One region of the Peribacillus sp. P4_B1 genome, then DNA from elsewhere that is predicted to be linked to it. Evidence: riboswitches for the same ligand, from Rfam matches in the RefSeq annotation. Region 1 holds a riboswitch; each other region holds the start of a gene.

The links. A riboswitch is a leader RNA that binds a small molecule or an ion and turns the genes downstream of it on or off. The one in region 1 is predicted to bind cobalamin.
Region 2: another riboswitch for cobalamin. It lies ahead of AC1DVK_RS09880 (energy-coupling factor ABC transporter permease); the one in region 1 lies ahead of metE (5-methyltetrahydropteroyltriglutamate--homocysteine S-methyltransferase).
Region 3: another riboswitch for cobalamin. It lies ahead of AC1DVK_RS07135 (ABC transporter substrate-binding protein); the one in region 1 lies ahead of metE (5-methyltetrahydropteroyltriglutamate--homocysteine S-methyltransferase).

What each region holds. Positions count from the first base shown of each region.
Region 1 is NZ_JBFUHM010000055.1:5,094-7,360, reverse strand. Features, by position in the region: gene metE (5-methyltetrahydropteroyltriglutamate--homocysteine S-methyltransferase) at 1-1,080, opposite strand, end outside; cobalamin riboswitch at 1,226-1,417, opposite strand; gene AC1DVK_RS22485 (potassium channel family protein) at 1,676-2,092, shown strand; gene bcp (thioredoxin-dependent thiol peroxidase) at 2,155-2,267, shown strand, end outside.
Region 2 is NZ_JBFUHM010000013.1:49,469-51,735, reverse strand. Features, by position in the region: gene AC1DVK_RS09885 (energy-coupling factor ABC transporter substrate-binding protein) at 1-277, opposite strand, end outside; gene AC1DVK_RS09880 (energy-coupling factor ABC transporter permease) at 279-1,022, opposite strand; cobalamin riboswitch at 1,202-1,399, opposite strand; cobalamin riboswitch at 1,602-1,791, shown strand; gene AC1DVK_RS09875 ((2Fe-2S) ferredoxin domain-containing protein) at 1,943-2,267, shown strand, end outside.
Region 3 is NZ_JBFUHM010000009.1:35,605-37,871, reverse strand. Features, by position in the region: gene AC1DVK_RS07140 (FecCD family ABC transporter permease) at 1-198, opposite strand, end outside; gene AC1DVK_RS07135 (ABC transporter substrate-binding protein) at 161-1,126, opposite strand; cobalamin riboswitch at 1,287-1,461, opposite strand; gene AC1DVK_RS07130 (polysaccharide deacetylase family protein) at 1,548-2,267, opposite strand, start outside.

The DNA.
Region 1 (2,267 bases):
GATTTCCTCAAGTTTCTCATCAGCGAAAGCGAGGGCCTCTTTCACTTCTTTTGAAAGGGCGGTTTCATTACGAACGGTCACTGGGACATGAAGCAGGGAACAAGAGGGCTGAAGCCAGATTTGGTCTTCAGCTACCTTTTTCTTAAGAGTCTCAATCAATTGGATTTTTTTTGATAAATCAGATAGCCAAATGTTTTTTCCGTCAATCACACCTGCAGCAAGCACTTTGTCCTTCGGGAAACCGAATGCTTCAAGATTACTTAGATTCCTCCCTTTATCATGTACAAAATCAAGACCGATTCCTTGGACTTGTAATTCGATGACTTCTTGGTAATGCTCCACGGCATCAAAGTATGTTTGTAGCATGATGTTCAGGTTTGGTGCTGCTTCATTCAGTTTTTCATAGAGGTAAGTAACAGTTTGCATATCATCTTTGGAAATGGATGAAACAAGAGAAGGTTCGTCCATTTGAACCCACTTCACGCCTTCTTGCTCCAACTCTTGAAGGATTTGCGTGTAAAGGGGAAGTAGGCTCAGGATGATGCCAGGGATATCTTTTTTATTGAAGCCTTTGGAAAGGGAGATGAAAGTATAAGGTCCGATCAACACGGGTTTCGTTTCAATCCCTAGCTTTTCCTTGGCCTCCCGATATGCTGCAAGTGGTTTATTTTCTGTTAAAGTCAGCTGTGACAGGTTTAATTCAGGGACAATATAGTGATAGTTCGTATTGAACCATTTCGTCATTTCGGAAGCGACTTCGTCATTGTTTCCACGGGCCATTGAATAATAAACGGAAAGGGGAACGCATCCGCCTTCATAGGCTGAATAACGTTCAGGAACAAGACCGAACATGACGGACATATCCAGCATTTGATCATATAAAGTGAAGTCGTTGGCAGGAATGATATCAATGCCTCGTTTCTTCTGTTTTTGTAAGTTGCCTAAACGGATGGCTTTTAGTTGTGCCGTAAATTCTGCTTCATCGATTTTACCGGACCAGTAAGCTTCTAATGTACGTTTCCATTCACGATTTTCCCCGATTCGCGGGTAACCCAAACTGCTGCTTTTCAAAATTCCCATCCTCCTACATTCATTTAATTGAACAATAAAAAAGCATCCCTAACCGTCAAAAGAGAAAGTTAGAAATGCTTAAAATAAAGAGGCATGCAGAATGCCCCTTACAATTATAAGGTCCCTAACACCTCCCTATCTCCCGTAGGTTAAAACAGTGTTGTCGAAATAGGCAGGTCTCCTGACTTAGGGAATATCATTAGCGACGGGCCTTCCCGATCCGTTGATCAGTGGCATATTGGATGGCGCTAACATTCCCATTACAGTGGCGGGACCGTGCCGGAATTACACCGGGCTTCCCTTTTAATCCTAATGAAAATTAGGAACCTATTTCCACATATGAAATTTCACAAAACCTGCTGATAAACTGATTGCAGGCGGCGAATATTTATAAAATAAAAATTATTATAAATATTTAGACAACCTTAACATATCCGACTAAAAGGGTCAACATGAAAAAGATTCGGGATAAGGTCCCGAATTCCTGACAAATGCGTTTAGAATGTGTTAGTGATAAGGATAAAGTCTGTCCCTAAGAAAGAATATATTGTTTGGACAGGGAGTATGTATAGAGGGAGTGGCGTTTTGAAATGGGGCGTGGGGGATGACTTTCTACATCTTGATTGCAGGAATCATTTTTTGCATGGTGATGAGCATTCGTACCTTATTTCTTGTTGAGTCGGGAGGAAAAAAGTTTTCTCTGGAAGATATGCTGTGGCTTGGCAATTTATATGCGACGATATTAGTTGGATTTGCACTGATTTATTTATTATACGAGCTTCAGAATCATTCAGTGATTCTTGATATGGGCAATCGTTTGGACGGCAGTTTTTACGAGCAACTGAAGACTTCTTTTTATTTTAGTGCGATGACGATGTTTTCTGTAGGGTATGGGGATATATCCCCGATAGGCGTAGGCAGGATGATTGCGACAATCCAGGCATTCATCGGCTATACGCTCCCGGCCGCGTTTGTAATTCGGACGGTGATTGATTTAGATCAGGAAAGAAGGAATAAATGAAAGTTGTATTTCTTTCGATTATTGGGTACTCTTACCATAATGAAAGAAATGGAGGGTTCAATATGACTGTTAAAATTGGAGAAAAAGCACCTGATTTTCAACTCCCAGCAAACAATGGTGAAATGGTTTCCCTATCGGATTTTAAGGGGAAATACATTGTTTTATATTTTTATCC
Region 2 (2,267 bases), on a different contig from region 1:
CTTGTTTGGCTTGCTTATTCCTTTGTCTCATTACGCCAATGAAATATCCAATGAAACCAGCTCCGATTGCAGCTTGCAGCGCAAATAATAAGCTTTCTGTTTCTGCACCTGGTGGCTCCCAAATACTGTTGAACCATGGCTTATATTCCGGATGGATATTTGTGATGGCTTCTTCAGCTTCGCCGTCGGCACCGCCAAATTCCGTTCCTTGTTGGGTGATTAACGGTATGGTAGCAAGAATGACAACCAGGAAAAGCAGCAGTAAACTTTTTTTCATATTAACGGGCCTCCTTAGATAAAACTCGCAGCAATTTCAATTCGCCTAGATTGTATTTTTTTAAGAAATTCATCACAACGACTGTCAATAATCCCTCGCTGATTGCCAAGGGAATTTGGGTCAGGGCAAAAATCCCTGCAAACTTAGTGAATGAGGCCATGAATCCCCCTACCTCGGATGGAAAAGCAAGAGCAAGTTGAACGGAAGTTACCACATAGGTTCCTAAATCTCCAAAAGCAGCTGCCAAGAAAACGGCAAGAGAAAAAGACCACCCCAATTTAGTTGCGCCCTTGAAGACAAAGTAAGAAATGAACGGTCCGCATACTGCCATGGAAAATGCATTGGCCCCTAATGTCGTCAACCCTCCGTGAGCCAGTAATACAGCTTGAAATAACAGTACGATGGAACCCACGACACTCATGGCCAATGGTCCGAATAATATGGAACCCAAACCAACTCCTGTAGGGTGTGAAGAACTTCCCGTAACGGAAGGAATCTTCAGGGCCGATAATATGAATACAAATGCTCCCGATAGGCCGAGTATCATTTTTGTTTCTGGGTTTTCCTTTACTTTGGACCTAATCGACCGGTAACCCAAGATTAAAAATGGAAGGATAATGGCCCACCAGAATATGGCCCATTCAATCGGTAAAAATCCCTCCATAATATGCATGGCCATAGCACGTTTTGGTACAAGAAGCAATAAAATGACAAAATAAAGAATTTTCCAATTGTCTTTTTTCATTCTTTCTCCTTTCAACACTTTTAATTTTTTCTAATCAAGGCTTTTAGAAGAAAAGCGGCGCCCAACATAAAAAGCACTTCTCTAAAAAAGAAAGAAGTGCGTAATGAACAGGAATTCCATAGCATAAACCAACCACGGGCTATTCTGCCTGATCCGCACACCCATCCTCGTAGGCTGAAACAGTTTCACGCTTCATGGCAGGTCTCCTGGCTTTGGTTCATCATCCCATTACATCCTTCCCATCTCATTTGACAGTGGATTAACCTTAAGGCAATAGGACTTCCCTTTACAGTGGCGGGACCGCTCCGGATTTTCACCGGCTTCCCTTTTAAGCTGAATTTCCGAGAAAATTCAACACCATAAAACTTATGTAATTATTTTGAAAAATCTCGTATAGTTTATCATAAAGAAATAATTCCAGCTACACTCTCTTTTTTTTTTTTAGGCTAATAACGCAGAGAAGCGAGGCATGGAGCTGGATTTACCCTATTAAACTTTTCTAAACAGTCGGAATAAACTTTGAATTTTGCTAAAGTTGTTATATGATAGATAAAGTTAGCTAGAAATGTATAATAAAACCAAATATTTCATTTTAAAAGTGCTCTTGTGTGAATTATCAAGGGATAATAGGGAAATCGGTGAAAATCCGATGCAGCCCCCGCTACTGTAAACGCTGATGAAATTGTCGATGACCACTGGCTTAATGCCGGGAAGGGACAAAGTAAAATGAAGCGTAAGCCAGGAAACCTGCTTTTGAAATTGTATGATACTTTTCGGAGGGAAAGGTAGAAGGACTATGACGATTTTGGGAGATTCAGCATATTTGCCGAAGGCTCCTCATTCATATAGTTTTTTTAAAACCTTAACTCTTATGTTAAGGTTTTTTATTTTGCCTTTTCCCTGAACTCAGGAGGAAGAAGATGACTACTTGGAACTTGCAGGGTACTAATACGCATCTGTTGATTTGCAATGGAAGCAGTTGCATGAAAAAAGGCGGGGAAGAAGTAACCCAAGCGATTCGCGATGAAATTACTTCAAAGGGACTGGATATGAAAGTTCATACAACCAGGACACGCTGTAACGGAAGATGTAAGGACGCCTGCGTTGTAATTGAGTATCCCCAAGGGAGATGGTATCGGGTGGATACCCCAGATTACGGTCGGAAGATTGTAAGTAATATCGATGATGGGGAGTTTGTGCCACAGATGATCTACCAATTCAGTGATGGGGAAATGATCCCTAATC
Region 3 (2,267 bases), on a different contig from region 1:
AAGCATCACATCCGGATCGGCAGAAATCGGCAAGTGAAAAATCTCCTTGCCGATTATTTGTATAAGTACGGAAATCGGAACTGGCACCGAACCAAAGGAAATGCCTATCGTCATTGCGAATAACAAAATTAACAACGCAATCAAATAAGCAAACGCCCATTTAGTTGTCAAATTGGTTCGGATAGACTGCTTTTGCAAGTTCCTCTACTCCTTCTATTAAGCGTGGACCGGAACGGGTCACCAAGTCAGAAGGGACATCAAAGACTTGGCCATTCTTAACGGCATTTACGTCTTGCCATCCTTTTCGGCCTGTCACTTCACTTACTGGATCTTTTGTATAATTACCATACGTTGTAATGATGACATCCGGATTTGCAGCAATCATCGACTCTTCATCAATTTTTGCCCAGCCGTCCAATTCAGCAGCAGCGTTATCCGCTGAAATAATATGAAGCATTTCATCCATGAAGGTATTTTTTCCAGGTGTATATATATCCGGTGATGGCGAAACCTCAATTAAAACGGTCTTCCTATCCGCTTCCTTAACGGATTTGACTTTTTCCTGAATATCCTTGAGCTTCGTTTTCATATCCGCAACGATTTCGCTTGCCTTATCATTTTCCCCCGTTGCCTTTCCAATCATTTCAATAGATTCATAGACTTGGTCAAAGCTTTGTGCATCATTGACTACAAGGACATCTATTCCAGCATCCTTAAGCTGCTTTAATCCCTCATTTGAATTATGGGCACTTGATGCATGGGCAAGAACAAGGTCAGGCTTCATGGAGACAATCAGCTCCGTGTTCATTTCCATTCCGCCAACTTTTTTAATTTTTTTCGTTTCTTCCGGGTAATTATCATTGTCGGAAACACCAACGACCTTTTTACCTAAACCAAGTGCAAATACCACTTCTGTATTACTTGGTATCAACGTAACGATTTTCTTCGGTTTTTGTTCTATCGTTACTTTTTCGCCCGTTGCATCTTTAATCGTAATCGGGAAAGCGTCGTGTTGAGCATGATTCGTTTGCTGCTTTTCTTTTCCTTCATCAGTAGCGTCACTGCAGCCAACCATCATGCCTGCAGTCAGTAACATCAACAATATCAAACCAAAAATCTTCTTCATTTTCATTCCCCACAATCTTTTCATTTAATTTCTTCACCTAATAATCTCGGAAGGCACCCAAAACAAAAAGCACCTCCCGTTAAACGGAAGATGCTTGTATGGCAACAATATCATTACGGACTCTTAGGGTCTGCCACACACCTTCCCATCCGCGTAGGTTACAGGTGTACGAATCTTGGCAGGTCTCCTGGCTCATGGTCATCGTCAACGGCACCTTCCCATATCCCATACAGTGGTACACAGCCGTCAGCTCCCAAATACAGTGGCGGGACCGCGCTGGCATTTCACCAACTTCCCTTTTAAGTCATTAAGACACCAAATCGTTCATATGTATACAATTTTCACTGCCTTCATTATACACCATGTAAGAATCGATTATTATATGATTTTTCTGAACAAGTTTGAAATGCACCGTCCATTTTCAATGATTTGAAGCATTTTCTATCAGCGACGCGAACCCATCGACTGATAATCCAGGTGAAATCCGAACTCGATGCAAGGCATACATCCCTTGGTCCCTTGAAGCTCCTCCAGGTTCAGTAGTGACTGCCATCTTGTATCCAGCTTCTTCTGAAAGCCTGAGACTCTCTTCATTATAACGACCAACTGGATAGGAAAGCACTGTCGTGTCCTGTTGCAGGATACGATCAAACAGATCCTTTGACTGGACCATTTCCGCTTCTTGCTGCTCTGCCGTCATTCGGTTCAGCTCCAAATGGTTGATAGTATGGCTTTCGATCGAAATCCCCTTCCCCCTCATCTCCATCATTTGATTTTCAGTCAGGTGATGACCTTTATCGATGGACTTCCCGATCATGAAGACAGTCGCTTTCATATCATATTCTTTTAGTATATGGAAAGCGTCCGTGTAGTTATCTGTATAGCCATCATCAAAAGTAAGCCAGACACACTTTTCACTCGGCATCCGATTTTCGGTTAAAACGAGAAATGCTTCTTCAGGGGATAATGTGTAGTAACCATTTTCCCGAAGCCACGTCATTTGTAATCGGAATTCCTCTTTTGGTACCCGAAGGCCATTGCCTTCAGAAATGCTATGATACATCAATATTGGAAGCTGTACCGCGGACTTGGCCGTTATCCAGTCTCTCGTATCGATTCGTTCAGTATATAATTCGTCCTC